One region of the Ancylobacter sp. FA202 genome, then DNA from elsewhere that is predicted to be linked to it. Evidence: riboswitches for the same ligand, from Rfam matches in the RefSeq annotation. Region 1 holds a riboswitch; each other region holds the start of a gene.
The links. Region 1 has a riboswitch for thiamine pyrophosphate ahead of thiD (bifunctional hydroxymethylpyrimidine kinase/phosphomethylpyrimidine kinase). Riboswitches for the same ligand answer to the same signal wherever they lie in the genome.
Positions count from the first base shown of each region.

Region 2: it holds a riboswitch for thiamine pyrophosphate, as region 1 does, so the genes downstream of both, A3M1_RS0115045 (ABC transporter substrate-binding protein) here and thiD (bifunctional hydroxymethylpyrimidine kinase/phosphomethylpyrimidine kinase) in region 1, are expected to answer to the same signal.
Region 3: it holds a riboswitch for thiamine pyrophosphate, as region 1 does, so the genes downstream of both, thiC (phosphomethylpyrimidine synthase ThiC) here and thiD (bifunctional hydroxymethylpyrimidine kinase/phosphomethylpyrimidine kinase) in region 1, are expected to answer to the same signal.
Region 4: it holds a riboswitch for thiamine pyrophosphate, as region 1 does, so the genes downstream of both, thiO (glycine oxidase ThiO) here and thiD (bifunctional hydroxymethylpyrimidine kinase/phosphomethylpyrimidine kinase) in region 1, are expected to answer to the same signal.

Region 1 covers NZ_KB904818.1:4,976,572-4,984,242, reverse strand. Annotated here, with positions in the region: gene A3M1_RS0123210 (UDP-2,3-diacylglucosamine diphosphatase) at 1-157, opposite strand, end outside; gene A3M1_RS0123205 (LysE family translocator) at 239-841, opposite strand; gene A3M1_RS0123200 (universal stress protein) at 1,010-1,825, opposite strand; gene A3M1_RS0123195 (cytochrome c) at 2,049-2,492, shown strand; gene A3M1_RS0123190 (cytochrome b/b6 domain-containing protein) at 2,489-3,199, shown strand; gene A3M1_RS0123185 (DMT family transporter) at 3,267-4,193, shown strand; gene A3M1_RS0123180 (Lrp/AsnC ligand binding domain-containing protein) at 4,198-4,434, opposite strand; TPP riboswitch at 4,549-4,679, shown strand; gene thiD (bifunctional hydroxymethylpyrimidine kinase/phosphomethylpyrimidine kinase) at 4,738-5,544, shown strand; gene A3M1_RS0123170 (MFS transporter) at 5,617-6,795, shown strand; gene dgcA (N-acetyl-D-Glu racemase DgcA) at 6,765-7,671, opposite strand, start outside.
Region 2 covers NZ_KB904818.1:3,311,743-3,319,413, forward strand. Annotated here, with positions in the region: gene phnE (phosphonate ABC transporter, permease protein PhnE) at 1-588, shown strand, start outside; gene A3M1_RS0115035 (ABC transporter ATP-binding protein/permease) at 784-2,532, shown strand; gene clcA (H(+)/Cl(-) exchange transporter ClcA) at 2,537-3,838, opposite strand; gene A3M1_RS0115045 (ABC transporter substrate-binding protein) at 3,961-4,911, opposite strand; TPP riboswitch at 4,983-5,099, opposite strand; gene A3M1_RS0115050 (winged helix-turn-helix domain-containing protein) at 5,306-6,493, opposite strand; gene A3M1_RS0115055 (siderophore-interacting protein) at 6,774-7,544, shown strand; gene A3M1_RS0115060 (ABC transporter permease) at 7,571-7,671, opposite strand, start outside.
Region 3 covers NZ_KB904818.1:834,089-841,759, reverse strand. Annotated here, with positions in the region: gene oxlT (oxalate/formate MFS antiporter) at 1-996, shown strand, start outside; gene A3M1_RS0103780 (NUDIX hydrolase) at 1,100-1,543, opposite strand; gene thiC (phosphomethylpyrimidine synthase ThiC) at 1,601-3,418, opposite strand; TPP riboswitch at 3,515-3,642, opposite strand; gene A3M1_RS0103770 (lytic murein transglycosylase) at 3,761-5,008, shown strand; gene A3M1_RS0103765 (cation diffusion facilitator family transporter) at 5,128-6,015, opposite strand; gene A3M1_RS0103760 (sugar kinase) at 6,147-7,055, opposite strand; gene A3M1_RS0103755 (SDR family NAD(P)-dependent oxidoreductase) at 7,166-7,671, opposite strand, start outside.
Region 4 covers NZ_KB904818.1:425,710-433,380, reverse strand. Annotated here, with positions in the region: gene A3M1_RS0101955 (MHYT domain-containing protein) at 1-1,906, shown strand, start outside; TPP riboswitch at 1,982-2,102, shown strand; gene thiO (glycine oxidase ThiO) at 2,154-3,188, shown strand; gene thiS (sulfur carrier protein ThiS) at 3,166-3,363, shown strand; gene A3M1_RS0101940 (thiazole synthase) at 3,377-4,195, shown strand; gene A3M1_RS0101935 (thiamine phosphate synthase) at 4,214-4,810, shown strand; gene A3M1_RS0101930 (DUF2087 domain-containing protein) at 5,045-5,632, opposite strand; gene A3M1_RS0101925 (NAD(P)H-dependent oxidoreductase) at 5,976-7,349, opposite strand; gene A3M1_RS0101920 (hypothetical protein) at 7,432-7,671, opposite strand, start outside.

The DNA.
Region 1 (7,671 bases):
AGCGCAGGAAATCCAGCAGCAGATCGGCCTGGCAGCCCTTGGTGCCGAGATGGACATCGGACAGGAACAGGCTGCGATAGCGGCGTGCCTCGGGTGCGTCGTTCACCTCGAAAGCCCCCTCGATCAGGCCCTCAAACGGGCTGGGCAATGTGTCCATGGGGAAGCATAAGCCCGAGTCGCATCACCCTTTTATGACGATGCTGCGCTGCACCGTTCACATGGCAGCGACGGAGCCCCCTCAGAGGAACAGCATCACCACGCTCGACGCCACCAGCGCCGCCATCACGTAGTTGACGATGCGCTGCTGGCGCGGGGTCGACAGCAGCCGGGCGAGCAGCGCACCGAACCCCGCCCACAGGCACAGGCTGGGAAAGGCGACGCCGCCCGAAACCAGCGCGATCATCGCCACCTCGGCGAACAGATGCTCGCCGCCCACCGTGGTAAAGGCAGGGATGATCGAAAGAGCGATGGTCCACGCCTTCGGGTTCACCCATTGGAACAGTGCCGATTGCAGCAGGGTCATCGGCCGCTCTACGGCGCTGCCGTCCCCCGGGCCGCCGGCATTGGCGATCTTCCAGGCGAGATAGAGCAGATAGAGCGCGCCGACGATCTTCAGCGTCTGGTGCATGTAGGGGATGGCGAGGAACAGCGTGCCCAGCCCCATGCCGATGGCGACCAGCATCACCGCGAAGCCGACCGTGACGCCCCAGATCTGCGGCAGGGTGCGACGGAAGCCGAAGGCGGCGCCGGAGCCGGCCGAGATCATGTTGTTCGGCCCCGGCGTCAGCGCCCCGGCGAGCGCGAACAGGAACATGGGCAGAAGCTGGGACGACAGCGGCACCGGATTTTCCTCGGCGGGGCGACAGGCCGGATCGGCGCGCCAGAGCTAGGCTGTGGGGCGGTTTCCCGCAACCTGTCAACGCCGGTCGAGATGGCGAAACAAAACCGCCGGCCCCTGTCCGGAGCCGGCGGCGATCTTAGCCAAGTGGCGGGCGCGCGGCCCGTCCGCTCAATGAGCGACGAAAAGCGGCACGGGCGGGTCGATCAGCAGCGAGGCGGTGACGCCGCCGAGGATCATCTCGGCCAGACGCGAGCGGCTGTAGATGCCCATGACCAGCAGGTCGGCGCCGAATTTCTGCGCCTCCTGGGGAATGACGACACCGGCCTGGCCCTCAAGGACATGGCGGTGCTTGGCATTGACGCCATGGGTGGAGAGATAGGCGGTGAGCTTGGCGCCCGAGGCGGCGACATCCGTCTTGCTTTCCTCGACGGTGAGCACTTCCACCTCGTCGGCCAGCGCCAGCACGGGGAGGGCGAAGCGCACGGCATGGCCGGCCTCGCGCGAGGGCTTCCACGCCACCAGCACCCGGCCGATGCGGTTCGGCACCGGCTTGGCCGTCGGCACCACGATCACCGGGCCGTTGCAGGCGAGGGCGAGATGCTCGGGCAGGGTGGCGGCGAGTTCGTCGTCGACTGTGCCATAGCGGGTTTCGCTGACCACGGTAACGTCGGAAAAGGTGACTTCATCGCGCAGCGCGGCTGTGACCTCGCCCTCGATGGTCTGCCACACCCCGACCACGCCCGCTTCCGCGACTGCAGCCTCGAACTGCGCCTTGAGGACGGCTTCCTTCTCCTTCGCCTCGCGCACCAGCTCGTTCACATAGATCGACAGCGCCCGCCCGACGCGGGGCACGCCGGCGGGATAAAGCGTGTAGACCGCCTTGAGGTGGGCCCCGGTCTGGCGCGCGAGGCCGGCGGCGAAGGCCAGGCGATCGCTGAAGCCCGAATCGGGAGCGGCGTGCAGCAGGACGGTACGGATGGACATGGCGTTTCTCTCTCCTGGCGGCTGTCCCTTTGACGTAAGGACATTGGAGCCTGATGGAAATGCGGAAAACCACGATCCGCAAGAGGCATTAGGTATTCACCATACTTGGCTTTCCGCCCCATCACGAGCGCGCGACCGCGCCGCTTGGGTCATTGCTATCGCATATGCGGTCACTACTCTCGCACCGCGCGCCGGGCCCGGCGCGTAGATGAGGGAGCATCTCATGGTTCGTCGCCTGACGGCTGCGCTTGCAGCCGGCATCATCACCGCTATCGCCGCGACAGCGGTCACGGCCCAAGCCGATGTCATCAAGGAGCGCCAGGCCCTGCTCAAGCAGTTCGGCGATGCCACCAAGCCGATCGGCGGCATGCTGCGGGGAAGCGTGCCCTTCGATCTCGCGCAGGTGCAGGCGGCGTTGGATCTCTATGTAAAGGACGCCAAGGTGCTGCCAACCCTGTTCCCGGCGGGCTCGGGCACCGGCGACACCGAGGCGCTGCCGGCAATCTGGACCAATAAGGCGGATTTCGACGCCCGCTTCGCCAAGCTCGGCTCGGATGCCGCTGCCGCGCGCGCGGCGATCACCGACGAGGCCAGCTTCAAAGCCAATTTCCCCGGCGTGGTTCGCAATTGCGGCGGTTGCCACGACACTTACCGGCAGAAGAATTGACCGGCGCGTCCCTTTCCTCATCCACGCCGGTGACGATGCTGGCGTGGGACCTGCCGACGCGGCTGGCGAAATGGAGCCTTGCCGCGCTGGTCGGGCTCGCCTTCGCCAGCCGCTACTGGGGCGACGCGGCGCTGGTCTGGCACCAGTGGAACGGCCTGGCCATTCTGGTGGTGGTGGTTTTTCGCCTGCTCTGGGGGCTGGTCGGCGGCTCGACGGCGCGCTTTGCCGGCTTTGTCAGCGGCCCGGTGGCCGGGCTGCGCTATGCCATGAGCCTGCTCAAGGGCCGGCCGCCGCATTTCCTCGGCCACAACCCGCTGGGCGGCTGGATGGTGCTGGCGCTGCTGGCGATCGTGGCGGCGCAGGGGCTCACCGGCCTGTTCACCAGCGACGACATCATCGTCTATGGCCCGATGACGCCTGTCGTGAGCGACGCGACGATCCGCAGCGCTTCCGGCTGGCATCAGCGGCTCTACCCGTTCCTGCTGGCGCTGATCGGCCTGCATGTGCTGGCCAATCTCGCCTATTCGCTGTTCGGCCGCGACAACCTGATCCGCGCCATGATCACCGGCAGCAAGCCGGCGGCCAGCTATGCCGACCGGGCGCCGGCGACGCCGGGCGGGGTGGGGATGGCGCTCGCCTGCCTCGCCCTCGCGGGGCTCATCGTGTTCGGCGGTATCGCGCTGGCGGGAGGGCACCCCTTCCCGTGAAATAACACCTTCGGCCGGCTGGAGAGCCTCTTGCCGGGGCGGGTGAACCGTGCTCCATGGCGGCCCCATGAACGCGCTCAAGGGCATCGCGCTGCAGGTCGGCGCGACGTTTCTCTTCACCATCATGTCCGCCCTCGTCCGTATCGTCTCGGATCACGTTCCGACCGGCGAGATCGTCTTCTCGCGCTCGTTCTTCGCGCTGTTTCCGCTGCTGGCGCTGCTTGCCTGGCGCGGCGAGATCGGCGCGGCGGTGCGCACGGCGAATCCACTCGGCCATGTCGCACGCGGCACCATCGGCGTCTGCGCCATGGGGCTGAGCTTCGCGGCGCTGGCGCGCATTCCGCTGGCGGACGCCACCGCCATCGGCTTCGCCGCGCCGCTGCTCACCGTGATGCTGGCGGCGCTGCTGCTGCGCGAGCGGGTGCAGCTCTATCGCTGGGCGGCGGTGGTGGTGGGGCTCGGCGGGGTGGTGGTGATGCTGTGGCCGCATATGCACGGCTCGTTTGACACGCCCGGCCATATGTTCGGCGCGCTGTACGCGCTGATGGCTGCCGCCTTCACCGCCGGGGCGATGGTGCAGGTGCGCCGTCTCACCCAGACCGAGACGACGGCGTCGATCGTGTTCTATTTCCAGGCGTTGGCGGCGCTTGCCGGCCTTGCCACCGCCGGCTGGGGCTGGGTGCTGCCGAGCGGGCGCGAGGGGGTGCTGCTGCTGACGATCGGCTTCATCGGCGGGGTCGGCCAGATCCTGCTGACCGAGAGCTATCGCTACGCGCCGGCCTCGGTGGTGGCGCCCTTCGCCTATTCCGCCATGCTGTGGTCGCTGCTGCTCGGCTTCATCCTGTTCGCCGAGATTCCGCCGCTGCTGGTGCTGGTGGGCGGCGCCATCGTCATCGCCGCCGGGCTGTTCGTCATCTGGCGCGAGCGCCAGCTCGGCATCGACCGGACGCGCGAGGAGGCGGCGACCACGCCGCCCGCCGCGCCGGCGCCCTGACGCCTCAGAACGCCTTGAAGGTGATGAGGGTGCGGGTGTCCTGGATGCCCGGGAACAGCTGCACCTTCTCATTGACGAAATGGCCGATATCCGTGCCCTCAGGCACGTAGAACTTCACCAGCAGGTCGAACTCGCCAGCGGTGGAATAAATCTCGGAGGCGATCTCTGCGTCGGCGATGGCGTTCGCCACTTCATAGGCGCGGCCGAGCTGGCATTTGATCTGCATGAAGAAGGGAACCATCGCGGTCTTCCGGCTTGGGTCGGGAGGCCGATAGGAACCAGAAGCGCGGGGAGGGCGCAACCCCCAGTGCGGGGGGCGCTTGCGCGGGCGCGCGTCCTCGCCTATCTCGCGAGGACGATCACGTTGGGGTGCCCAAGGCGCGGTGGCGCGGCGGGCTGAGAGGTGAAGGCGGGCCGCGAGGCACGCTGCCAACCCACGAACCTGATCCGGGTCATGCCGGCGGAGGGAACGGATCGCGCGCGCTCGGGGCGGCTTTCCCCGTCGCGACGCCTCCGCCTCCCGCGCGGCGAGGGGAGGCGTAGCATGGCAGGCTCCACACCGATCGCGGTGACGATGGCAGGCTCGGACAGCGGCGGCGGCGCCGGCATCCAGGCCGATCTCAAGACCTTTTCCGCGCTCGGCGTCTATGGCGCCAGCGTCATCACCGCGCTCACCGCCCAGAACACGCGCGGCGTCACCGGCATTCACGACGTGCCAGCCGCCTTCATCGCCGCGCAGATCGACGCCGTGCTGTCCGATCTCGCGGTCAATGCGGTGAAGATCGGCATGCTCTCGCGCCCCGAGGCGATCCTTGCGGTGGCATCGGGCCTCAAGCGCCACGGCATGGCGACGGTCGTGCTCGATCCTGTCATGATCGCGGCCTCGGGCGACCGGCTGCTGGTGCCGGAGGCGATCGAGACGCTGCGCCGCGAATTGCTGCCTCAGGCGCTGCTGATTACGCCCAACCTGCCGGAAGCCGCCGCCCTGCTCGACTCGGCGCCGGCGCAGGACCTCGCCAGCGTAAGGGCGCAGGCGCAACTCCTGCTGGCGATGGGGCCGCGCGCGGTGTTGATCAAGGGCGGGCATGGCGAGGGGCCGGACAGCATCGACGTTCTGCTGGACGAAGACGGCTTCCTGGAACTTTCCGCGACGCGCATCGTCACCCGCAACACCCATGGCACCGGCTGCACGCTCTCCTCCGCCATCACCGCCGGGCTGGCCAAGGGACTGCCGCTGCGCGCGGCGGTGGCGGCGGCGAAGGACTATCTGACCCAGGCGCTGGCGCGCTCGGAAGAACTCGTCATCGGCCAGGGCCATGGGCCGGTGCACCACTTCCACGCGTGGTGGTGAGCACGGGTTGATGGCTCTCGCGCCTCGCGGCGCGGCCTGCTAAGCGAGGCGGCCTTTCCTGCGAGCCGCCTCGTGCCCCTCATCGCCCCCCGCCACGCCATCGCCGCCGTCTATGCCGGGCTGTTCTTCGGCATCGGCGTGTTCATGCCGTTCTTCCCGGTCTGGCTGGAAGGGCGCGGCTTCGATGCGTCGATGATCGCGCTGGCGCTGGCCGTGCCGCAGGTGGTGCGGCTCGTCACCATGCCGCTGGGCGGCCTGCTGGCCGATCGCACCGGCCGCCCGCGTGCCGCGCTCATCGTCTATGCCGCCGCCACCGCCCTGTGCTTTGCCGGCATCGCCTTCGCCCCGAGCGCCACCTTCATCCTGATCGGGCTGGGCCTTGCCGCCGTGTTCTGGCAGCCGAGCCTGCCGGTGCTCGACGCCTATGCGGTGGCGCGCCGGCGCGAGGGGCTGATCGACTATGGCCGGGTGCGGCTGTGGGGATCGGCGGCGTTCATCGGCGGAAACCTGCTGGCCGGCGGTCTGCTCGGCGGGGCGTTCGTCGTCGCGGTTCCACCCGATACGGTGATCTGGCTCATCGCCGGGGCGAGCGTCGCGGCGGCGCTGGCGGCGGCGACCCTGCGCGAGGTGCGCCCAGCGCCGCACGAGACGGCGCGTCCCCGCGGTTTCGTCCTCGCCGGTCTCGCGCCGGTGCTGTTCGTCGGCATGGCGGCGGCGGCGCTGGTGCAGGGCTCGCATGCCGTGCTCTACGCCTTCGCTTCGCTGATGTGGCAGGGCAAGGGCCTGTCCAGCACGCTCATCGGCCTGCTCTGGTCGCTCGGCGTGCTGGCGGAGGTGGTGCTGTTCCATTACGGCACACGGGTGACGAGGCGGCTGGGGCCGGAAAAGCTGCTGCTGATCGGCGGCCTCGCCGGGGTGCTGCGCTTCGGGGTGATGGCGCTCGACCCGCCGCTGCTGCTGCTTCTACTGCTGCAGCCGCTGCACGCCTTCACCTTCGGCTGCACCTATCTCGGCACTGTGGAACTCGTCGCCCGGCATGCGCCGCCGGGGCGCGGGGCGAGCGTGCAGGCGCTCGCGGCCTGGGCGACGGCGATCGCCATGGCGGGCGCGACACTGGCCGCCGGGCCGCTGTGGCAGGCCTACGGTCCGGCGGCGTTCCTCGCCTCAAGCGGGCTGGCGGGGCTGGGCACGCTGGGCGCGCTCCTCGCCGGGCGGCTGCGTCAGCCCCACAGCGCGGGCTCCGGCGGGTAGACGCGGCTGCCCTCATAGCGCAGCGCCGGGTCGCGGTCGGTGGCGAGCAGAAGCGGGCCGTCGAGATCGACGAAGCGCGCCAGCGGCGCCAGAAGCAGCGCCGGCGCCATGGCCAGCGAGGTGCCGACCATGCAGCCGACCATGATGTCGAGCCCGGCTGCCTGGGCCGCGCGGGCGAGCAGGATCGCCTCGGTCAGCCCGCCGGTCTTGTCGAGCTTGATGTTGAGCGCATCATAGCGTCCGGCCAGCGCGTCGAGGCTGTCGAGCCCGTGCGCGCTCTCATCGGCGCAGACCGGCACCGGGCGGGCGATCTGCGCCAGCGCTGCGTCGTCGGCGGCAGGCAGGGGCTGCTCGACCAGTTCGACCCCGACTTCGGCGCAGGCGGCCAGATGCGCCTCCAGATTCTCCGCCGTCCAGCCCTCATTGGCGTCGACGATCAGCCGCGCCTGCGGCACCGCCGCGCGGATCGCGGTGAGGCGGGCGAGGTCGCCCTCGGTGCCGAGCTTGAGTTTGAGCAGGTCGTGCCCGGACTCGCGGGCCGCCTGCGCCATGGCTTCCGGCGTGTCGAGGCTGAGCGTGTAGGCGGTGACGACCGGCTGCGGCGCCGGCAGGCCGGCCATCTCATAAACGCGCATTTCGGCCCGTTTGGCGTCGATGTCCCACATCGCGCAGTCGAGCGCGTTGCGCGCCGCCCCGGGCGGCAGGACCGTCATCAAATCCTCGCGCCGCAGGCCCTCGGCAATCAGCTTTTGCAGCGCGGCGAGCTGGTCGACCACCCCTTCGACGCTCTCGCCATAGCGTCCATAGGGCACGCACTCGCCGCGTCCGACATGGGCGCCGTCGCGCAGCTCGACGGTGACGACGGCGGCCTCGGTC
Region 2 (7,671 bases), 1.7 Mb from region 1:
TACGTCAACGCCATGCTGGAGACGCTGGCGATCGCCATCTGGGGCACCGTGCTGGCGGTGATCGCCGGCATCCCGCTCGGCATCCTTTCGGCCGAGAATGTCGCGCCGCACTGGATGGTGTTCACCGTGCGCCGGCTGATGGACGCCTGCCGCGCCATCAACGAACTGGTCTTCGCGCTGATCTTCATCGCCGCCGTCGGCCTCGGCCCCTTTGCCGGCGTGCTGGCGCTTTTTATCCACACCACGGGCGTGGTGGCCAAGCTGTTCTCGGAGGCGGTGGAGGCGATCGACCCCGCCCCGGTCGAGGGCATTCGCGGCACTGGCGGCACCTGGCTGCAGGAGGTCATCTATGGCGTGCTGCCGCAGGTGATGCCGCTGTGGATTTCCTATGCGCTCTACCGCTTCGAATCCAATGTCCGCTCCGCCACCGTGCTCGGCATTGTCGGCGGCGGCGGCATCGGCATGACCTTCAACGAGACCATGCGCGGCTTCCTCTATTCGCAGGCCTCGGCGATCCTGATCATGGTGGTGATCACCGTCTCGCTGCTCGACATGGTGAGCCAGCGCATCCGCAAGAAGTTCATCTGAGGCGCGCCTTCACGCCTTCCCTAGCGATGTGATGAAGCGCGGGCGCCCAGCGTCCGCGCTTTGCTTTTGCCGCTCGGCGCAGGGGGTAACGGGGAATGGCGCCCTGTCTCTCCAAACGGTAATGTTGCCGCCACCGTCCCGCCAGCTTTGCCCGGCGTAGATGAGGTGATTGCGACCTCTGCCCGGAGTACCCCCTTGCGCGCCATTTCCTCCCTGCTCGCCGATGTCTGGCGGCTGTCGATCCCCTATTTCCGCGGCGACGACAAATGGCGCGGCGGCGCGCTGCTGGCGGCGATCATCGCGCTGGAGGTGGGCTGGGTCTATGTGATCGTGCTGATCAACCAGTGGAACGCGGTGTTCTACAACGCGATCCAGGAGAAGGACTACGCCACCTTCGTCCACCAGCTCTGGGTGTTTGCCTTCTTCGCCGCCTGCGCCATCGGCGTCGCGGTCTATCAGGTCTATCTGCGGCAGTGGCTGCAGATACGCTGGCGCACCTGGATGACGGAGAAATACCTCACCGCCTGGCTGGCGGATGAGACCCATTACCGCATGCGGCTGAAGGGCGACGAGGCCGACAACCCCGACCAGCGCATCGCCGAGGACATCAATTCCTATGTCAGCCAGACCATCGGCCTGTTTCTCGGGCTGCTGAGCGCGGTGATGACGCTCGCCTCCTTCGCCGTCATCCTGTGGGGGCTTTCCGGCGATTTCGCCTTCAACCTGTTCGGCAGCAGCTGGCACATTCCCGGCTATCTCGTCTGGGCCGCCTTCGCCTATGCGGCTTTGGGCACGCTGATCGCCCATCTGATCGGCCGGGTGCTGGTGAAGCTGAACTTCGACCAGCAGCGCTTCGAGGCCAATTACCGCGTCGATCTGGTCCGGGTGCGCGAGAATGGCGAGCAGATCGCGCTGATGCAGGGCGGGCCGGTGGAGCGCGAACGCCTGCTCGCCCGCTTCAGCCATGTGGTGCATAATTACTGGGGCATCATGATCGCGCAGAAGCGGCTGACCTGGTTCACCTCAGGCTATGGCCAGCTCTCGATGATCTTTCCCCTGGTTGTCGTCGCCCCGGCCTATTTCGCCGGCGCCATCCCTTTTGGTCAGCTGATGCAGACCTCCTCCGCCTTCGGCCAGGTGCAGGGCTCGTTCTCCTTCTTCATCAACGCCTATACGACGCTGGCGGAGTGGAAATCGGTGGTCGATCGTCTCATTGGCTTCGAGAAGTCGGTGCAGGTGACGCAGGCCGAGGCGCTGCGCAGCGCCTTCCACCGCGTGCCGGCAAAGGGCCCGGCGCCGCTGGCGGTCAGCGCCATGGAAGTGCGGCTGCCGGACGGGCGTGCGCTGCTGGAAGTCAATGCGCTGGATCTGGCGCGCGGCGAGCGGGTGCTGCTCTCCGGCCCTTCCGGCAGCGGCAAGAGCACGTTCTTGCGCGCCATCGCCGGCATCTGGCCGCACGGCCATGGCGAGGTGGGGATAGCGCCCGGCGCGCGGGTGCTGACCCTGCCGCAGCGGCCCTATCTCCCGGTCGGCACGCTGCGCGGCGCGCTCGCCTATCCCGACCCGCTGGAAAAATATGACGACGAGCGGCTGCGCGAGGCGCTGGAGGCGGTGGGCCTGCCCGCGCTGGCCGCGCGGCTGGACGAAAGCGCGCCTTGGGCCTCTCTCCTCTCGGGCGGCGAGCAGCAGCGTGTCGCGGTAGCGCGCGCGCTGCTGGTCGAGCCGGACGTGCTGCTGCTGGATGAGGCGACCTCGGCGCTTGATGAGGCCAGCGAGGCCGCGCTCTACCGCCTGCTGCGCGCCCGTCTGCCGCAGGCCGCGCTGCTCTCCATCGGCCACCGCTCGACCCTGATCGAGCAGCATGAGCGCCAGCTGGTGCTGACACGCGAGGGCGAGGGACCGGCGCGGCTGATCGCTCTCGGGCCGGAGCCGGTGGCGGCGTGAGGGGTCAGCGCGAGGCGGCGGCGCGGGCCTCCGCCTCGATCGCCAGTGTCCGCTCCAGCAGGATCTCGTAGATCGGCCGCCCGCCGAGCGCGAGAAACACCATGTGCGCGAAGATCGCCGAGATCATCACCGGCACCAGCACCGCATAGGCGCTGGTGAGTTCGAGCACCAGCACCATGCCGACCAGCGGCGCGCCGATAGTGGCGGCGAACAGCCCGCCCATGGCGGCGATGGCGAAGGTGGTGTGCGCCTGGTCCGGCAAGGTGAAGAACAGCTCCAGCGTCGTGCCGTAGCAGAGGCCGATCGTGGTTGCGAGCGCCAGGATCGGCGCGAAGATGCCGCCGGCCACCCCGGTGGAATAGCTCGCCATGGTCATGACGAAGCGCAGCAGTACCACGAAGGCCAGCATGGCGAGCGGCAGGTTCTCCCGCGTCAGTTGCACCGCCAGCAACTCGCCGCCCTGCGTCGCCTCCGGCCGCACGAACATCAGCACGCCGACCGTGAGGCCGACAATGGTAGGGAAGATGTAGAAGGAAAAGCGCATGCCGAGCCGGCGCACATGGTCGAGCGACCAGACCAGCGTGCGGTTGAACACGAAGCCGCAGACGCCGAGGATGGCGCCGAGCACCACGAAGGCCGGCAGCCAGGCATAGGGGATGGTCGCGGCTTCCAGCAGCATATAGGGCCGGCTGCCGGTGAGATATTCGGTGACGATGGCGCTGGCGATCGAGGCCAGCACCACGGCGATATAGGTGCGCGAGGAATAGGGGAACTGCCGGCGCGTCTCCTCGATGACGAACAGCACGGCGGCCAGCGGCGCGTTGAAGGCGGCGGCGAGGCCGGCCGCGCCGCCGGCGGCGAGCAGGCCGCGCATGTCCTCGCCCGACCATTTCATCAAATCGGAGGCCGCCTTGGCGACGGAGGCGCCGATATGGATGGTCGGCCCCTCGCGTCCCAGCACCATGCCGGAAGAGAGTGACAGCAGGCCGGCGACGAACTTCACCGGCAGCACGCGATGCCAGCGCACCTCGCGCAGCCCTTCCATCGCGCCCTCGATCTCCGGCACGCCGGAACCGCTTGCCTCGGGGGCGAAGGTCCGGACCAGCCAGAGCGAGACGACCGTCATCGCGGCGGCGACCAGCGCGGCGGCGGCGTAGAGGGGGAAGCCGTCAAGGCCGAGGCCGGTGTCGAGATAGGCCGGCCAGGCGGCGGTGAGCTTTTCGACGCCGACATGAAAGGCGGAACCAAGAACGCCGACGATGGCGCCAATCCCGATTGCCACTGCGTGATACGGCACATTGCTCATGCCTGCCCCTCTGCATCCCAGCTGCCCCCGCATCGGTTAGCATCGCTGGGCGGCGATCGGAAGGTTCCATCAGCAACATCATCCCCGGGCGCGGCCCGGGGATGACGGCGGGACGCAGGCGCCTAGGGCAGGGTTGGCGCGTAGACCGCGACCGGCTCGACCGTGTCGATCAGGCCGTGGCCCTTCATGAATTCGCCGAAGCGGGCATAGCGTCCGGCGTCCAGTCCGGCCGGGGCGTGGGCGAAGCGGCGCAGCGTGTCGGTCCAGGCGGTGCGGTTCAGCTCGTCGTCGAGCTTCGGGTTGGCCTTGATGAACAGCCCCCATGCTTCGTCCGGATGGTTGAGGATGTAGATGGTGGCGTCCTCCACCGCCGCGAGGAAGCGCTTCAGCCGGGGATCGGCGAGCTTGTCCTTGTGAGCGACATAGATCAGCTCGTCGAAGACCGGCACGCCGTGCTCCTCGGGGAAGAAGGCGCGGCCCTCCTTGCCCTCCAGCCGGATCTGGGTGAGCTCGAAATTGCGGTAGGCGCCGATCACCGCGTCGACCTTGCCGGCCACCAGCGCGGGGGAGAGGGCGAAATTGACGTTGATCATCGTCACGTCGGTGGGCTTCAGCCCGACGCTCGCCAGCATGGTGCCGAGCAGCGCGTCCTCCAGCCCGGCGACGGAATAGCCGACCGTCTTGCCCTTCAAGTCGGCGATGGTCTTGATCGGCCCATCCTTCAGCACCACCAGCGCGGTGAGCGGGGTAGAGATGAGCGTGCCGAAGCGCACCAGCGGCAGGCCTTCCTTCACCTGGAGATAAAGGCTCGGCTGGTAGCTGACCGCGATATCGGCCTGGCCGGCGGCGACGAGGCGCGGCGGGGCGGAAGGGTCGGCCGGGGCGACCAGCTCGACATCGAGGTCACGGGCTTTGAAGAAGCCTTTCTCCTGCGCGAGGATCAGCGGCGCGTGGTCGGGGTTCACATACCAGTCGAGCAGGACGGTAAGCTTGTCGGCCGCCATGGCTGGCGCGAGGCCGAGCGTGAGGGCGAGCAGCAGGCCGCCGGTGCGGGCGGCAAGGTTCTTGAACATGGATCTCCTCCCAGTTGGAGACCCGGCGCGAGCTTTCGGGGGAAATCCGGCGCGGACGCCTGTCCTGCAGGGCCCCGCCGTCGCTCCGTCCCTTCGCCGGCATGACCCGGATCAGGTTCAAAGGGTCTGGCGGCTGCCATCTCAGCCCCTTCAGCCTTGCGGCCTGCGGGACACCCCTCGGACGGTTTGAGGCTAGCAGAGCGGCCGGGCAGGGGCAAATGGGGCGGCATCTGCGCGGCCCTCATGCCCGGGTTTGACCCGGGCACCCAGTGACCGGTGGCGCGGTGGAAAGTCTGGGTCCCCGGGACAAGCCCGGGGATGAGGGAGAGCGGGCGGGGACGGGGGACTTGAAGGTGGGATGAGCGACCTTTCGAGGGGCGAAGGGGCGGCCTCCTCACTCCCCCCGCCAGCCATCGAGATAGACCGTGCGCTCCACCCCGGCGAAACGGCCGAGGCGGGCGAGCTCAGTGTCGAGCGCGTCGAGCCGCCCGGCGGAAGCGCGCACACCAGGCTCCAGCCAGAGCCGGCGCACATCGAGCGTGCCGGCCTTGCGGTCCGCCTTCATGTCGATGCGCCCCACCATCCGGTCGCCTTCCAGAATCGGGAAGACGTAATAGCCATAGACGCGCTTTTCCGCCGGCACGAACACCTCGATGCGGTAGCTGAAGCCGAACAGCCTTTCCGCCCGGGCGCGGTCGCGCAGCAGCGGGTCGAACGGGCTCAGCACCCGCAGCCGCGCCGGCGGGGCGGGCAGGGAGTCGAAAAGGGCGGCGCAGCCGGCGAAGGCATGCGAGGCGCGGGGCTTTCCTTCCACGCCCTCGACCAGCACCGGCTCCAGCCGGTCGCGGTTGGTGGCGACCCAGACTTTCGCCTCCTCCGGCGTGACGAGGTCCCAGAACGCGGCGATCTCGCCTGAGGTGGCGAAGCCGAGCCGCTCCAGCGCCGAGGTGCAGGCCCAGTCGATGAAGGCCTCGCCCGTCATTTCGGGCAGGCGGTGCGGCGCGGGGATGACGCGCTCGGTGAGGTCGTAGCGCTTCTGGAATCCGTCGCGGCCGGCAATGGCCAGCGCGCCGGTGCGCCAGTGATATTCCAGCGCGGTCTTTTCCGGGTGCCAGTTCCACCAGCCGCCGGGCGGCCGCTTTTCGGTTTCGAAATCCCGCGCCATCAGCGGGCCTTCACGGCGCACCCGCTCCAGCACATGCTCGACATAGGTCTCGAAGCCGTTCTCGTGCCAGGAGCGCCAGCGCGCCGCCAGCGTCTCCCGCGCCCGGGCGAAGCGATGCTTCCACTGCGGGAAGAAGGCGGTGGGGATGATGGCCGCGTCATGCGTCCAGTGCTCGAACAGCGCGCCGTCGCGCTCCAGCAGGGCGGTGAGATGCTCGCGCTTGTAGCTCGGGTTGCGGGCGAACAGGATGTGATGGTGCGCCCGCTCCACCGTGGCGATGCTGTCCACCTGCACGAAGCCGATCGTCTCGATGAGTTCGAGCAGCCCGGCCTTGCTCAGCGCGCCGCGCGGGCGGCTGAGGCCCTGCGTGGCGAGGAAGACGCGGCGTGCATCCGCATTGGCGAGGCGAATCGTCATGCCCTGATCTTAGGACGCGGCGCGCGGCTGGAACAGATGGAGTACGAAACGCGCGCGGTCGTGAGCGAAGGGCCATTGCGGGGCGCGGGCAAGGAAACTAAAAAGGCAGCACTGCACGCGGAGCGCGGTGCATGCTGAGAGTGCCGCCCGGCATCCTCGGTGAACCGCGCGCGTGCACGTAAGCGTTAACGTCACTCAACGCGCATGATCGAACGGCCTTCGGGGCGTGATCGGCGCGGCTTTGTCCTGCCGGTGCGTCCATGGCCGGAGAGGACCTGAGATGAACGTTGCCAGCCCTGTTTTCCCCGCTGCCCCCACACTGAACCGCCAGCGCTTCGAGCCGAAGCGCCGCAGCCTCACCGTGCTCTCCACAGAGCGTGTGACGCCTTCCATGCTGCGCCTGGTGCTGGGCGGCGATGATCTTGCCGATTTCGTCAGCGCCGCGCCGGATGACCATGTGAAGGTCGTCCTTGTCCGGCCGGACGGCGTGGAGGAACGGCGCGACTATACGCCCCGGCGCTTCGATGCGGCGCGGCGCGAACTCACCCTCGACTTCGCGCTGCACGAGGCCGGGCCCGCCACGCTCTGGGCGCTGCAGGCCCGACCGGGCGACCGGCTCGACGTGCTTGGCCCGCGCGGCTCTGCCGTGGTCGAGGACGCCACGGTGGCGCACTGGCTGCTGATCGGAGATGAGACGGCGCTGCCCGCCATTGGCCGACGCATCGAGGAGGCGGCCCCGGGCGCGCGCCTCACCAGCCTTGTCGCGGTGACGGGGGCCATCGAGGAGCAGCGTTTCGCCACGGCGGCGACGCTCGATGCGCGCTGGATCCATCGCCCGGCGGCCGCGCTGACGCAGGCCGCACCGTTCATTGCCGCGCTGGAGACGATCGAGCTGGAGCCGGCAACGTATGTCTGGGTCGCCGCCGAGGCGGCCGTGGCGCGGGCGGTGCGAGCCTATCTGACCGAGCGGCGCGGCGTCCCGATCGGCTGGATCAAGGCGGCCGGCTACTGGGTGCTGGGCGAGGCCGATGCGCATGAGAAGATGGGGTGAAGCCGAAGATGGGGTGAGGCGCCCGCTCAGGCGGGCGCGCTCCCGGCGGTGGTCTCCGGCGCCCAGGGCACGAGGCGCGTCAGCCCGCGATCGACCAGCGTGAACAGGATCAGCGCCATCGCCAGCA
Region 3 (7,671 bases), 4.1 Mb from region 1:
CTGATGGGCTTCTACCTCGGCGCCGCCATTGGCGGTATCGGCGTGGGCTCGATCTACGCGACCTGCATCAACAACGCGCTCAAGTGGTTCCCGGATCGTCGCGGCCTCGCCGTCGGCCTGACGGCGGGCGGCTATGGCGCCGGCTCGGCCGCCACCATCCTGCCGATCGCCGCGATGATCGACAGCGCCGGCTTCCAGGAGACCTTCTTCTTCTTCGGCCTGCTGCAGGGCGGTCTCGCCTTCGTTGCCGCCTGGTTCCTGCGCTCGCCGAAGGCGGGTGAGGTCAAGGCCTCCACCAAGCTCAACCAGAGCCGCCGCGACTACACGCTCGGCGAAGCCATGAGCACCAAGCTTTTCTGGCTCATGTTCCTGATGTTCATCTGCGTCGTCACCGGCGGCATGATGGCGGTGGCCCAGCTCGGCGTCATCGCGCAGGATCTCGGCGTGAAGGAGTTCCAGGTCGACCTGTACTTCTTCGTCATGGCCGCGCTGCCGCTGGCCCTGATGCTCGACCGCGTCATGAACGGCATCTCGCGTCCGCTGTTCGGCTGGATCTCGGACCATATCGGTCGTGAGAAGACGATGGTCATCGCCTTCACCCTCGAAGGCCTCGGCATCATCGCGCTCGGCGCCTTCGGCCACAATCCGTGGGCGTTCCTCATCCTCTCCGGCGTGGTGTTCCTCGCCTGGGGTGAAGTCTACTCGCTGTTCTCGGCTCTCGCCGGCGACGCCTTCGGCACCAAGCACATCGGCAAGATCTACGGCGTGCTCTACACCGCCAAGGGTATCGGCGCGCTGTTCGTTCCGGTCGGCAACCTGCTGATGGAAGCGACCGGCACCTGGTCGACCGTGCTCTACACGGTTGCCGGCATGGACCTGTTCGCGGCCTTCCTGGCGATCGCGGTCCTGCCGCGCACGCTCAAGGCGCATGTGGCCCGTTCGGCCGCCATGCCGCCGGCGGTGGACAAGACCAGCACCGCCACGGCGCATGCCTGATCCATCGGCGGCCCGCGCGGCCGCCGGTCGGTCCTGCCAATTCAACGTCTCGACGGGGGGCCCTTGCGGGCCCCCTTTTCGTTTGCGCGGCGCGATGCGCCGTTCAGCCGATCTCGCCCGGCAAGGCGAGGGCGAGGTCGGCGAGATACCCAACCTTGAGGCTGGCGCGGGGGCCGAGCCCGGCGAGGGCCAAACGGTCGAACCAGCGCGCCTCCAGCGCGTCGTCGGCGGCCACCGCCTCGCCCGCGCGCCAGCGGCACAGCACGGCGATCATCGCGAAATGATGGGCCAGGGCGCCGTCGGGGCCGTGTTCGATGAAATCAAGCACGGTGAGCAGGCGGGGCATGTCGGCATGGATGCCGGTTTCCTCGTGAAGCTCGCGCAAAGCTGCGTCGAGATGGGTCTCGCCCGGCTCGATGCGGCCGCCGGGAAAACCCCAGAGCCCCTGGTCGGGCGGATTGGCGCGGCGCACCAGCAGCATCTCCTCCCCCCGCGCCACAAGGGCGAGAACGGCGGCGACGGGGCGGACCGGAGGCGGCAAGGTCATCGCGGCGATACTCCTGAAGGGCGCGCGGCCGGAGAGGCCCGGCCGCGCGGGAAAAACCTACTCCGCCGCCGTCGCGTCGCGATAGATCTGGCCGCCGCCGGCGCGGAAGCGTTCGGCCATGTCCTCCATGCCCTGTTCCGCTTCCGCCTGCCGGGCGGTGTCCCGGATCTCGTGGCTGATCTTCATCGAGCAGAATTTCGGCCCGCACATGGAGCAGAAATGCGCCAGCTTGTGCGCCTCCTTCGGCAGCGTCTCGTCATGGAAGGCCATGGCGGTATCGGGGTCGAGGGCGAGGCTGAACTGGTCCTGCCAGCGGAACTCGAAGCGCGCCCGCGAGAGCGCGTCGTCCCAGGCGCGCGCCAGCGGGTGGCCCTTGGCGAGATCGGCGGCGTGGGCGGCGATCTTGTAGGTGATGACGCCGGTTTTCACGTCGTCGCGGTTGGGCAGGCCCAGATGCTCCTTCGGCGTGACGTAGCAGAGCATGGCGGTGCCGAACCAGCCGATCATCGCCGCGCCGATGGCGCTGGTGATGTGGTCATAGCCGGGAGCGATGTCGGTGGTCAGCGGCCCGAGCGTGTAGAACGGCGCCTCGCCGCAGGTGGCGAGCTGCTTGTCCATGTTGGCCTTGATCTTGTGCATGGGCACATGGCCGGGGCCCTCGATGATGACCTGGCAGTCGTGCTTCCAGGCGATCTGCGTCAGCTCGCCCAGCGTCTCCAGCTCGGCGAACTGCGCCGCGTCATTGGCGTCGGCGATGGAGCCGGGGCGCAGCCCGTCGCCGAGCGAGAAGGTGACGTCATAGGTGCGCATGATCTCGCAGATCTCGGCGAATCGCTCGTAAAGGAAACTCTCGCGGTGATGGGCGAGGCACCACTTCGCCATGATCGAGCCGCCGCGCGAGACGATGCCCGTCACCCGATTCGCGGTCAGCGGCACATGGGGCAGGCGCACCCCGGCATGGATGGTGAAATAGTCGACGCCCTGCTCGGCCTGCTCGATCAGCGTATCGCGAAACACCTCCCAGCTGAGATCCTCGGCAATGCCGCCGACCTTCTCCAGCGCCTGGTAGATCGGCACGGTGCCGATCGGCACGGGTGAGTTCCGCACGATCCAGTCGCGGATATTGTGGATGTTGCGCCCGGTCGAGAGGTCCATCACCGTATCGGCGCCCCAGCGGATCGCCCACACCATCTTGTCCACCTCGTCGGCGACCGAGGAGGTGACGGCGGAATTGCCGATATTGGCGTTGATCTTGACCAGGAAATTGCGGCCGATCGCCATCGGCTCCAATTCGCCATGGTTGATGTTGGCGGGGATGACGGCGCGCCCGCGCGCCACCTCGTCGCGCACGAATTCCGGCGTCACCACATCGGGAATGGCGGCGCCGAAATCCTCGCCGTCGCGGATGAGGTCACGCATCCGCTCGCGCAGGCCGTTCTCGCGCAGGGCGACATATTCCATCTCCGCCGTGACGATGCCGGCGCGGGCATAGGCCATCTGCGTCACCGCGCCGGACTTTGCCCGCAGCGGGCGGTGGCGCAGCGGGAAGGGGGCCACCAGCTTGTCGGCCGGGACATGGCCATTGTCCTCCGGCTTCACCGCGCGCCCGTCATAGACCTCTATATCACCACGCGCGCGCACCCAGGCGTCACGCGGGCGCGCGAGGCCCGCCGTGATGTCGATGGTGGCGTCCGCGTCGGTATAGGGGCCGGAAGCGTCATAGACCGCGAGGTTGGGCTCGTTTGCGGAGGGGTGCAGCAGGATTTCTCGGAACGGCACCCGAAAGCCGCGCGCCGGGCATTCCGCATAGATGCGGCGCGAGCCGGGAATGGGCCCAGTGGCGACGCTAAGGCTGCGGGGAGTTTTGGTCGGCATGGTGGATCTCCAGAACCAGAGGTTGGGGAGACCCGGGTGTTGTGACGCTGGGGAAGGATGGCGATGCCAGGCACGGGTGCATGCCCGCGCGTGGCGACGCCATTCGGTTCCGATCCCTTCGCCGGCATGACCCGGATCAGGTTCGAAGGGTCATCGCGTTGCCCTGCCTTGCGGCATGGCCGGCGCTCTCTCAGCCCCCTAGCGGGGCTCCCCTTGGAACGCCATGATCTTCGACGAAAGTCGTCTTCGGGTCAAATCGCGCTGAGCCGTCACCCTGCGGCTGCCGTATTTCCTGTAGATTGCTGATCACAACGAAACGATGCCTGAGATATCGGGGGACCCATGGCCAGCACGACGTTTCCGCCCCGCACTGCGACCCGCCGCGCGTTGATCGCCGGCGCGCTTGCCTTCGGTTTGCTCGCGCCTGCTGCGGCCTTCGCCCAGGACAATTGCGGGCGGACGGGCGCCGGCTTCGATGCCTGGCTCGCCGGCTTCAAGCAGCAGGCGGTGGCGGAAGGCGTGTCGCCGCGCACGGTCGCGGCCGCGCTCAACGGCGTGACCTACGCCCCCGACATTGTCGGCACCGATCGTGGGCAGAAGGTGTTCGGCCAGAGCTTCTTCCAGTTCTCCGACCGCATGGTCGCGAATTACCGCATCCAGCAGGGGCGCCAGAAGATTCAGGCCAATCCCGAGCTGTTCAGCCGGATCGAGCAGCAATTCGGCGTGCCGGGCGCGGTGCTGGTCGCCTTCTGGGGGTTGGAGACCGATTTCGGCGCTTTCATGGGCGACAAGCAGACGATTCGCTCGGTCGCCTCGCTGGCCTGGGACTGCCGGCGGGCGGAGATGTTCCGCACCCAGCTGATGGCGGCGCTGAAGATCATCGACCGGGGCGACCTGACCGTGCAGACCATGCGCGGCCCCTGGGCGGGCGAGCTTGGCCAATTCCAGTTCCTGCCCGACCATTATCTGAACTACGGCGTCGATTTCGACGGCGATGGAAAGGTCGATCTCATCCGCTCGGCGCCCGACGCGCTGGCCTCGGCGGCCAACTACATCAAGGCACTGGGCTGGAAGGCCGGCCAGCCCTGGCTGGAAGAGGTGAGCGTGCCGGCTAACCTGCCCTGGGACCAGGCGGACCTGTCGATCAAGATTCCCCGCGCGCAATGGGCGCGCATGGGCGTGGTGCGGGCCGGCGGCGGCCAGCTGCCCGCCGACCAGCTTCCCGCCTCGCTGCTGCTGCCGATGGGGCGGACCGGGCCAGCCTTCCTCGTCTACCCGAATTTCGACGTGTTCACCGAGTGGAACAACTCGCTGACCTACGCCACCTCGGCGGCCTATCTCGCCTCCCGCGTCGCCGGGGCGGGGCCGTTCAACCGGGGCCAGGGCGACAAGATCCCGGTGCTCTCCATGGCGCAGGCGAAGGAACTGCAGACGCTGCTCAACGCGCGCGGCCACCATGTCGGGCGGATCGACGGCATCATCGGCGCGGCGACACGGCAGGCGGTGAAGACCGAGCAGCAGCGGCTCGGCCTGCCGGCCGATTCCTACCCGACGCCGGAGCTGGTGGCAGCGCTGCGGGCCGGGAAGTGAGCCTGTAGCCAGCAGATCAACGTCATGACCGGGCTTGGCCCGGTCATCTATGGGTTTCCTCCTCACCCAAAGACGTGGATCCCCGGGTCAAGCCCGGGGATGCCGGCGTGCAGCGACCTTTACAGTACCGGCACGCCCTGCTGCTTGGCCTTCACTTCCGGCTCGACATGGATGTTGACGAGCACATCGGCGACCTCGGCCTCCAGCGCGTCCTCGATGCGGTCGCAGATGGCATGCGCCTCGCTGACCGGCATGTCGCCGGGCACGACGAGGTGGAAGTCGACGAAGATCATGCGTCCCGCCTGGCGTGTACGCAGGTCATGCGCCTCGATGGCGCCGGTGGCCTCGGCGGCGATGCGGCGGCGGATGCGCTCCAGCGTCTCCGCCGGCACGGCCTGGTCCATCAGCCCGCCGACGCTCTCCTTCAGCACCGACCAGCCTGACCACAGGATGTTCAGCGCGACGAGCCCGGCCAGCACGAGGTCGAGCTTCTCCCAGCCCGAGAGCGCCGCCAGCGCGACGCCGAGCAGCACGCCGGCCGAGGAGACCACATCGGTCAGCAGGTGCCGGCCATCGGCGGCGAGCGCGGGAGAGCGGGCGCGGCGGCCTTCGCGAATCAGGATCGCGCACCAGATGCCGTTGATGACGGTGGCGAGGGCGTTGACCGCGAGGCCCTTGGGCGAGGCATCGAAGCTGTGCGGTTCGAGCCAGCCGAGATAGACCTCGCGGAAGATGGTGATGGCGGCGACGACGATCAGCACGCCGACGATGACGGCGGAAAAATACTCAGCCTTGGCATAGCCATAGGGGTGGGCGGCATCGGCCGGCTTGGCGCTGACGCGCAGCGCCAGCACCGCCGTGATGGCGGTGGCCACGTTGACGATGCTCTCCAGCGCGTCCGAATACAGCGCCACGCTGCCGGTGAGCATATAGGCCGCGTATTTCAGCCCGAGCACCACCAGGCTGATGCCGACATTGATCAAGGCGATCCGTGAGGAGAGAGCCATCGGCGCATACCCATTATGGCGCCGCGCGCCCGATGCCCAGCGCTTAGTCGCTCATGTCTGAAAAAGCAAGCAGCTGCAATGACTTGCAAGTCATTCGCAGAAGCGTTTGCAGTGCTTCGCGCCGACGCGGCTCAGGCGTTGGCGTGGCGGGGCAGCAGCGCGCCGCGATGGCGGATGACGCGGCCCGCCAGATGGTGCCCGGCCTGCGCCGCCGCTGCCGGCACGTCGCCGCCAAGGCGGGCGGCGAGATAGGCGGCGTTGAAGCTGTCGCCCGCCGCTGTGGTGTCGACGGGCTCCACCGGCTGGGGAATCGGCACGAGCTGCGCGGTGCCGCCGCTGACCACCAGCGCACCCTCGGCGCCGTTCTTCACCACGATTTCCTGCACGCCGAAGGTGGCGAGGCGCTCGGCGGTGGCGGTGGGGGAGCCGTCGCCCCAGAGCGTTGCCTCATCCTCGAAGGTCGGCAGGGCGATGGAGGTGCGCTTGAGCGCTTCGGCATAGACCGCACGCGCCCTTGCTACGTCGCCGCGCCAGTTGCGCGGGCGGAAATTGCCGTCGAAGACGATGCGGGTGCCGCGCTCGCGGGCGAATTCCAGCGTCGCCAGCAGCCGCCCGAGCCCGGCATTGGAATAGAGCGAGAGGGTGATGCCGGAGAGATAGATGAGGTCGGCCTCGATCAGCGCCTCGCACACCACTTCCCAGCCCGGCAGCTCGAACAGCTCGCGCGCCGGGGCGGTGTCGCGCCAATAGGTGAAGCTGCGCTCGCCCTGCGCGTCGGTGTCGATGAGATAGAGCCCGGCGGTCCTGCCCGGCACGCGCGCCATCAGCCTTGTGTCGAGGCCCTCGCCCTGGGCGGAGGCGCGGATGGCGTCGGAATAGGGGTCGTCGCCGAGCGCGGTGGCATAGGCGGTCTCGACGCCGGCGCGGGCGAGATAGACGGCGGTGTTGAAGGTGTCGCCACCGACCGACTGGCCGAAGCGCCCATCGGCGCCGCGTGCCAGCTCGACCATGACTTCGCCGATCGAAATTACCCGGGCCATGCGTCCCTCCCTATGCGCGTCGATTCGCGCGGGAGCCTCGCTTTATTCCATCAGCGAGGCAAGGTCGGGGCGGCTTCCGTCCCGCCCGGGGCGGGACGGAAGGGGCGGGCTCAGAACTGGACGCCGCGGGTCAGGGCGCCATCGACCACCAGATTGGTGCCATAGATGAAGCTCGCCGCCGGGCTCGCCAGGAAGACGGCGGCGTTGGCGATTTCCTGCGCCGTCGCCATGCGGCCCGTGGGGTTGAGCGCCAGCGCCTCGGCGTACAAAGCGGGGTTGCCGTCCTTGATCTGGTTCCAGATGCCGCCGTCGAAATAGGTGTTGCCCGGGGAGACGGTGTTGGCGCGGATCTTCTTCGGCGCCAGCTGGAAGGCGAGGCCCTGCGTGTAGTGGATCAGCGCCGCCTTGAACACGCCATAGGGGCCGCAGGCGAAGTCGATCTCGCGGCCGGACACCGAGGAGATGGTGACGATGGAGCCGGCGGCGCTCTGTTCGAGATAGGGCATGGCGGCGTTGACGAGACGCACCGTGCCCATGAGGTCGGTGTCGAAGCCCTTCTTCCAGTGCTCCTCCTCATGGCCGACCGCGAGCGCGCTGACATTGGCGACAACGATGT
Region 4 (7,671 bases), 4.6 Mb from region 1:
GATTCATGTCGGCGCCGCCATTGTCCTCGCCATCTCTGCCTCAACCGTCGCGATCTGGCTAGCATTCCGAAATCATTCGGTTTTTCAGCGCGCCATCGCCGCGCTGGCGCTCGGCTTTGGTATCGCCGGAATGCACTACGTGGCGATGCTAGGCGTGACATTCACCGGCCATGGCGATGTCCATGACTCCGCCCAGGCGGCCAGCGCCGCAATGGCGGGTGGGATCGGCAATGCCGCGCTTGTCGCCGTGGTCACGGCCGCGACCTTCGCCATCTTCATCGCCCTCTTGCTCGCCGCCGCCTATGACCGCCGGGTCGCGGTGCTGGCCGACCGAGAGGCCGGGGTGTGGCGCGAGAGCGAGGAACGTTACCGCAACCTCTATCGCCGCACGCCGCTGCCGCTGCACTCGCTTGGGCCGGATGGCTGCATCGCTCAGGTGAGTGACCGCTGGCTTAGCCTGCTTGGTTACGCGCGCGAGGAGGTAATAGGGCGGCCATTGACTGATTTCATGACCGCCGATTCGGCGCGTCGCCGCACCGAGGAGCATTGGCCGCGCCTGCTCGACACCGGCGAATTGCGGGAAGCGGAGTACAGGCTCATCGCCAAGGACGGGCGCGTGCTCGACTGCGTGCTTTCCGCCGTTGCGGAACGTGACGCCGACGGCACTCTCAAGAACACTCTGTGCGGCCTTGTCGACGTAACTGAGCGCCGCGCGACCGAGGACGCCCTGCGCCAGGCGCAGAAACTGGAGGCCGTCGGCCAGCTCACCGGCGGCATCGCGCATGATTTCAACAATCTCCTCGCCGTTGTTCTCGGCAATCTCGAGCTCGCCGCCAAGCGCGCGCCGGAGGATGCGCGGCTGCGTTCATTGCTCGGCAATGCGATGCAGGCCGCCCAGCGCGGTGCCGCGCTCACCCAGCGCATGCTGGCCTTCGCGCGACGTCAGGACCTGAAGCCTGCGGCGGTCGATGTGCCCGAGCTGGTGCTCGGCATGGCCGAGATGATGCGCCGCTCGATCGGTCCAAGTGTCCGGATTGAAACCCGTTTTCCGCTCGGATTGCCTTTGGCGCGGGTGGATGCCAACCAGCTTGAACTTGCCTTGTTGAATCTTGCGGTGAACGCGCGGGACGCGATGCCGGAGGGTGGAGTGATCACCATCGCCGCGCGCGACGAAGTCGTCCCCGCGCCCGGGTCCAACGCGGTGGCGGAACCCGGCGGGCTGAGGCCCGGCCATTATTTCTGCCTTTCGATTGGCGATAGTGGCAGCGGCATGGACGCGGAGACGCTGGCGCGCGCCGCCGAACCGTTCTTCACCACCAAGGGAGTAGGCAAGGGCACCGGGCTCGGCCTCGCCATGGTGCACGGCCTTGCCGCGCAGTCGGATGGAAGGCTGGTGCTGGAGAGCAAGCCCGGATTGGGCACCACGGCGACAATCTATCTGCCGGTTGCGGAGGTGGCGCGGGCGGCTGCCACGGCCTCGGTCGAGGATGAAGGCGGCGTACCGGATGGCGAGGAAGGGGCGCGGCGCGTTCTGGTTGTTGACGACGATCCGCTCGTACTGTCGGCCACCGGCGCCATGCTGGAGGATCTCGGCTGCGCGGTGACCGAGGCCTCGTCCGCCCGCGAAGCGCTGGACCTGCTCGAATCCGGCGTCGCCTTTGATGTCGTGCTGACCGACCAGGCCATGCCTGACATGACCGGCGTGCAGATGGCGGCGGTGATCGACCAGCGCTGGCCGGGCCTGCCGCTGATCCTCGGCACCGGCTATGCCGAGCTTCCCGCCGATGCCAAGGCCGGGATGCCGCGCCTGGGAAAACCCTTTAGCCGCGAGGCTTTGCGGCGTGCTATCGTACTGGCGACGCGCCCGGTGCCCGACAATGTGGTGCCGCTGCCCCGTCGCGGCTGAGGCCCCGCGACCCCCTCGGCATGGTGGGAATGTTGGGCCAGCGACGGTGACATTCGCCGGCTGAGTGATTATATCCAGACTGTCCGGGGGAGCCTCGTCAGGAGGCTGAGAGGCCATCGGCGCGTTCTGCGCGGCATGGCGACCCTTTGAACCTGATCCAGTTGACACTGGCGGAGGGAGGGAGTGCATGACTTCCACGCAGACTGAATCCACTGAGAAAACAACACCTTGGCAGGGCGCGAACGCCATGCGGGTGCGGATCGTCGGCGCCGGCGTCGCCGGGCTCACCTGCGCCCACGCCTTTGCCGCGCGCGGCGCGGAAGTCACTGTGATCGAACGCAAATCCGGCTCGGGACAGGGCTGCTCCTGGTATGCCGGCGGCATGCTGGCGCCTTGGTGCGAGCGCGAGAGCGCCGAGCCGATCATCGCCGAACTGGGCCATGAATCGCTCGCCTATTGGCGCGCGAGCGTGCCTGATGTGCCCAATGAGGGCTCGCTGGTGCTGGCGCCGCCGCGCGATCTACCTGATCTTAAACGGTTTTCCCGCCGCACCGAGGCGTTTGAGTGGGTCGACGGCGCCCGTATTGGCGCGCTGGAGCCGGACCTCGAAGGGCGCTTCGACCAGGGGCTGTTCTTCCCCACCGAGGCGCATCTGGAGCCGCGCAAGGCACTCGCCGCGCTCACCCGCCTTCTGGTCGAGGAGTATCAGGTTGCCTTCCGCTTCGCAGCTGAAGGGGTGGGTAATCAGTGCAGTGAGGTGGACGATCAGTGCAGTGAGGCCAATGAGGCCGACCTCGTGGTCGACTGCCGCGGGCTGGCGGCGCGCGACACGCTGGCCGACCTGCGCGGCGTGAAGGGCGAGATGCTGGTGCTCTATTCCACCGAGATTTCGCTCAAGCGCCCGGTCCGGCTGCTGCACCCGCGCATACCGGTCTACATCGTGCCGCGCGGCGACGGGCATTTCATGATCGGGGCGACCTCGATCGAGAATGACGAGCGCGGCCGCGTCACCGGGCGGTCGATGCTGGAGCTGCTCGGCGCGGCCTATGCGCTGCACCCCGCCTTTGGCGAGGCGGAAATCGTCGAGATCGGCGCGGATGTGCGCCCGGCCTTTCCCGACAATCTGCCGCGCCTGCGCAAGCGCGGCAACACGCTCTATATCAACGGTCTCTACCGGCACGGCTTCCTCGCGGCGCCGGCGCTGGCGCGCCGCGCGGCGGAGGTCGCGTTTGACGGGGCGTATTTCCCGGAGGTGATGGATGAAGATCATCGTCAATGGTGAGCCGGCCGACACCGCTGCCGGCACGCTGGCAGGCCTGCTGGCCGAGCTTGAAATGGCCGACGCCATTGTGGCGACGGCGCTGAATGGCGACATGGTCCGTGCCGCCCGGCGCGGGGCAACCCCGCTCGCCGAGGGCGACCGGGTGGAAATTCTCGCCCCGATGCAGGGCGGATGAGAGGGAGGTCCTCATGGATGCGATGACCCACAAGGCGACGGCTTCGGTGGCCGACCCGGTGACGTTCTACGGCACGGATGTGACCTCGCGCCTGCTGCTGGGCACGGCGCAATATCCCTCGCCGGCGATCCTCGCTGAGGCGATCCGCGCCAGCGGCACCGAGATCGTCACCGTCTCGCTGCGCCGCGAATCGGGGGCGGCGAAGGCCGGCCAGAGCTTCTGGCAGCTGATCCGCGATCTCGGGGTCAAGGTGCTGCCCAACACCGCCGGCTGCCGGACGGTGAAGGAAGCGGTGACCACGGCGGAAATGGCGCGCGAGCTGTTCGGCACCCCCTGGGTGAAGCTGGAGGTGATCGGCGAGGATGACACGCTGCAGCCTGATGTGTTCGGCCTGGTCGAGGCGGCGCGCATCCTTTCGCGCGACGGCTTCCAGGTGTTCCCCTACACCACCGAGGACCTGGTGGTGGCGGAAAAGCTGGTTTCCGCCGGTTGCGAGGTGCTGATGCCCTGGGGGGCGCCGATCGGCTCCGGGCGCGGGCTCAACAATCCCTATGGGCTGCGCTCGATGCGGGCGCATTTCCCCGGCATTCCGCTTGTCGTGGATGCCGGCGTCGGCCTGCCCTCGCATGCGGCGGCGGCGATGGAGCTGGGCTATGACGCGGTGCTGCTGAACACGGCGGTGGCCAAGGCGGGCGATCCTGTCCGCATGGCCCGCGCCTTCGCCGCCGCCATCGCTGCCGGGCGCGAGGCAGTGATCGCCGATCCGATGGAGGTGCGCGACATGGCGGCGCCTTCGACCCCGGTCATGGGCCGGGCCCTTCTCGGTTCCTAGTCTCACAGTGAGTGCGTGATGAAGCTCGATCCGTTCTATCTCATCGTCGACCGCGCCTCCTGGCTGCCGCGCCTGCTGCCGCAGGGGGTGAAGCTGGTGCAACTGCGCGCCAAGGACATGGACGAGGCCGAGCTGCGCCGCGAGATCGCGACCGCGCGCGAGGTGTGCGCCCGCTTCGGCGCCCAGCTGATCGTCAATGATTACTGGAAGCTCGCCATCGAGCTGGGTTGCGACTTCGTTCATCTCGGCCAGGAGGACCTTGCCGAGGCCGATGTGCCGGCGATGCGGCGGGCCGGGCTCAAGCTCGGCATCAGCACCCATGACGAGGCCGAGCTGGAGGCCGCGCTGCTGGCCGGGCCGGACTATATCGCGCTCGGCCCGGTCTACCCGACCATTCTCAAAAAGATGCGCTGGGCGCCGCAGGGGCTGGAGCGGGTGCGCCAGTGGAAGACGCGGATCGGCGACCTGCCGCTGGTCGGCATTGGTGGCCTCACCATCGAGCGCGCGCCGGGCGTGCGGCAGGCGGGGGCGGACAGCCTCGCCGTCGTCACCGACATTCTGCTGAACGACAACCCGGAAGCCCGCGCCCGCGAATGGGTGCTGGCGACGCGGTAGGGGGCTCATCCCACCCTCGCACCCCTCATCCCCGGGCTTGACCCGGGGACCCAGACTTTTCCGCGCGCGCCTGCGACACAGGCCTTGCGCAGCCCATCCCCGTCTTCTGGGTGCCCGGGTCAAGCCCGGGCATGAGGGAGGGAATGGCGCGCGATCCCGGCTCTCCGCTTCGCTGCGGCCGGGATGACGCCTCGGCCCGACGATCACGCCGGGTCGACGCCCGGGGTGCCCGGGTCAAGCCCGGGCATGAGGGAGGCGAGGGGCCTCAGCCCCGGCGGCGAGGCGGCGCTGGCGCAGCAGGGCGGCGAGCTTGGCCATGTCCGGCGGCGGCTCGCGCTCGATGCGGGCATATTCGCTGCCGTCCGGCGTGCGGCGGAACAGGCCGAATTCCACCATTTCCCGACGCAGCAGGGCGTAGTCGCCGAACAGGTGTTCGGCGTTCAGCAGTTCGTTCATCCGCCGCTCGTTGAACACCTCGCCGCTCGGCATCCGCGCCCACAGCACCCACAGGCAGAGAATCTGCTGGTTGCGCTTCTTCGGCCAGCGCACCAGCCGGCCCTGCGGATCGAACAGCCGCAGCGCCTTCTCGCAGCGCGCGTGGTCCGCCACCGGCGGCGGTTCGGGCGGGGCGGCTGCAAGGCGGCCGCGCGCCTGCGCATCCGCGCGCAAATGCTGGAAGTTGCGGTAGCCGGCGCCGCGCGCCAGCAGGTTCAGCAGCTCGACATGGCCCGGCGGGCGGTCGAGCGCGGCGATGCCCTGATGGAGCGTGCGGGCGAGCGCCGAAATGTCAGGCGCCTCGAAAGCCAGATGGAGTCTGGACATGACCTATCCTCGTTGGTGCCCTTTCGCGAGGAAATGTCGGGGTTACCGTCTTGCGACCGGGCACAAGGACATGTGCGGGGCAGGATTCTGAGCAGGTTTAGCTCCCCTTGCGGGGCGGCAACGCCTCGGTGAACTGCAGACCGTGGCGCAGAGATAAGCGAGGCGGGGCGCGATGTCCAGTGGGGCCGCCCTCGTCCCTGGCCTTGACGCATGCGCCACCCCTCATCCCCGGGCTTGACCCGGGGACCCAGGCTTTTCCGTGAGAACACCGGGGCCGCTGGGTGCCCGGGTCAAGCCCGGGCATGAGGGGTGTGGTGGCTCGTCATCCCGGACGGCTGGGAGCCTACTCCGCCGCCGCGCTGGCCGGGCTGCCCGCGAAAGAGCGCTCCATCTCGCGGCGCAGGCGCACCGCCGGGCTGTCCTTTACCTCGACATCGGCCCAGCCGACGATCTCGCCCTCGGGGATGTCGCGGGTGAGCGTCACATGGTGGGCGAGGCCGATCGGCAGGCCGCCCTTGGCGAGCGAGGTGGCGGCGGGGAAGAGCTTGCCCCAGACGGTGAAGCCGCCTTCGCCATCCAGCGTCTCGCCGGCTCTCAAGGGGCACTTGGCGACCGCCACCACATCGGCATTGAAGGCTTCCGTCACCCCGGTCGGCTCGTGGCGCAGCGCCGCCGAGGCGACGCTGACGCCGAGTTCCAGCCCGATGAGGTGATAGGGGCGGTAGAGCGCGGTGTAGCGGCCGGAGGCATCGGTCACCACGCCATATTCCTTGAAGCAGCGCCGCGCATAGTCGCCGCGCGGGCTGGGATCGGCCTCGAACACGACATAGACGCCCCAGCGCAGATCGCGGAACACCGGGCGGCCGTCGCGCTCCAGCGAGGAGACGGTTTCCACCGTGCCGGAATGCTCCAGAATGCCGCCGGCCGCGCGGGGGCGGAGAATGGTGGCGAGGTCGTCGACGCCGCAGGGCGGGAACAGCAGCCCGTCCGAGGGAGCGGTGAGCCCGGCCGCATTGGCGATGGCGGCCATCTCGATGGAGGATTTGGTGCCGTCGGCGAAGGAGTTGAACATCTGCGCGTTCATGCCGCCTTGCGCCGCCTGCTCCGGGGTGAGGCCGTAGAGGCTCCAGATCGTGTCCGGGGTGGAGCGGTGGAAGCTCGGCAGGTATTTCGTGCCCTTGCCGGCGCAGACGACGTTGAAGCCACAGGTGCGGGCCCAGTCGACCATTTCGCACACCAGCGCCGGCTGGTCGCCATAGGCCATGGAATAGACCACGCCCGCCTTGCGGGCACGCTCGGCCAGCAGCGGGCCGACCAGCACGTCGGCCTCCACCGTGACCATGACGATGTGGCGGCCGTGTTCGATCGCCAGCAGCGCATGGGCGGCGCCGGCGGCCGGGCTGCCGGTGACTTCCACCACCACGTCGAGCCCGTCGGCGGCGATCAGCGCCGCGGCGTCGTCGGTCAGCATGGTGCGGCCGGTGCCCAGCGCCTCGGTGAAGGAGGAGGCGACCACCGCCTCCGCGTCCCAGCCGGTGGCCTCCAGCGCGGCGCGGGCGCGCGGCACGGAGAGATCGGCGATGCCGAGCAGATGCAGGCCGGGCGTGGTGCGCAGCTGCGACAGGAACATGGAGCCGAACTTGCCGGCACCGATGAGGCCGACACGGACGGGGCGGCCGGCATCGGCGCGGGCCTTGAGCAGGCGGGCGAGATTCATCAGGTGTTTCCTTCCCAGGATGCGGCCGGGCTTGGCGCCCGGTCCGGTTCTTCGCCTGCCGGCCGGGGCCGGCGGCGCGATGTCAGCCGGCGACGGCCCGGCCCTGGGGGCGGGCCTCTTCCACCGCCAGCGCCTCGGCGGCCGTGTGGGCGGCCTTAAGGTCGAGAATGCGGTCGGCCAGGGTCGGGGGGGCGCCGGGCACGCGCGTGTGCTCGGCGAGCAGCGCGTCGATCGGCGAGCCGGGGCCCTCCAGCCGGGCGGTGAGATGGGCGACCCCGGCGGCGATGTCGCTGATGTGCTCGCGCAGCATGGCGGTGTCGAC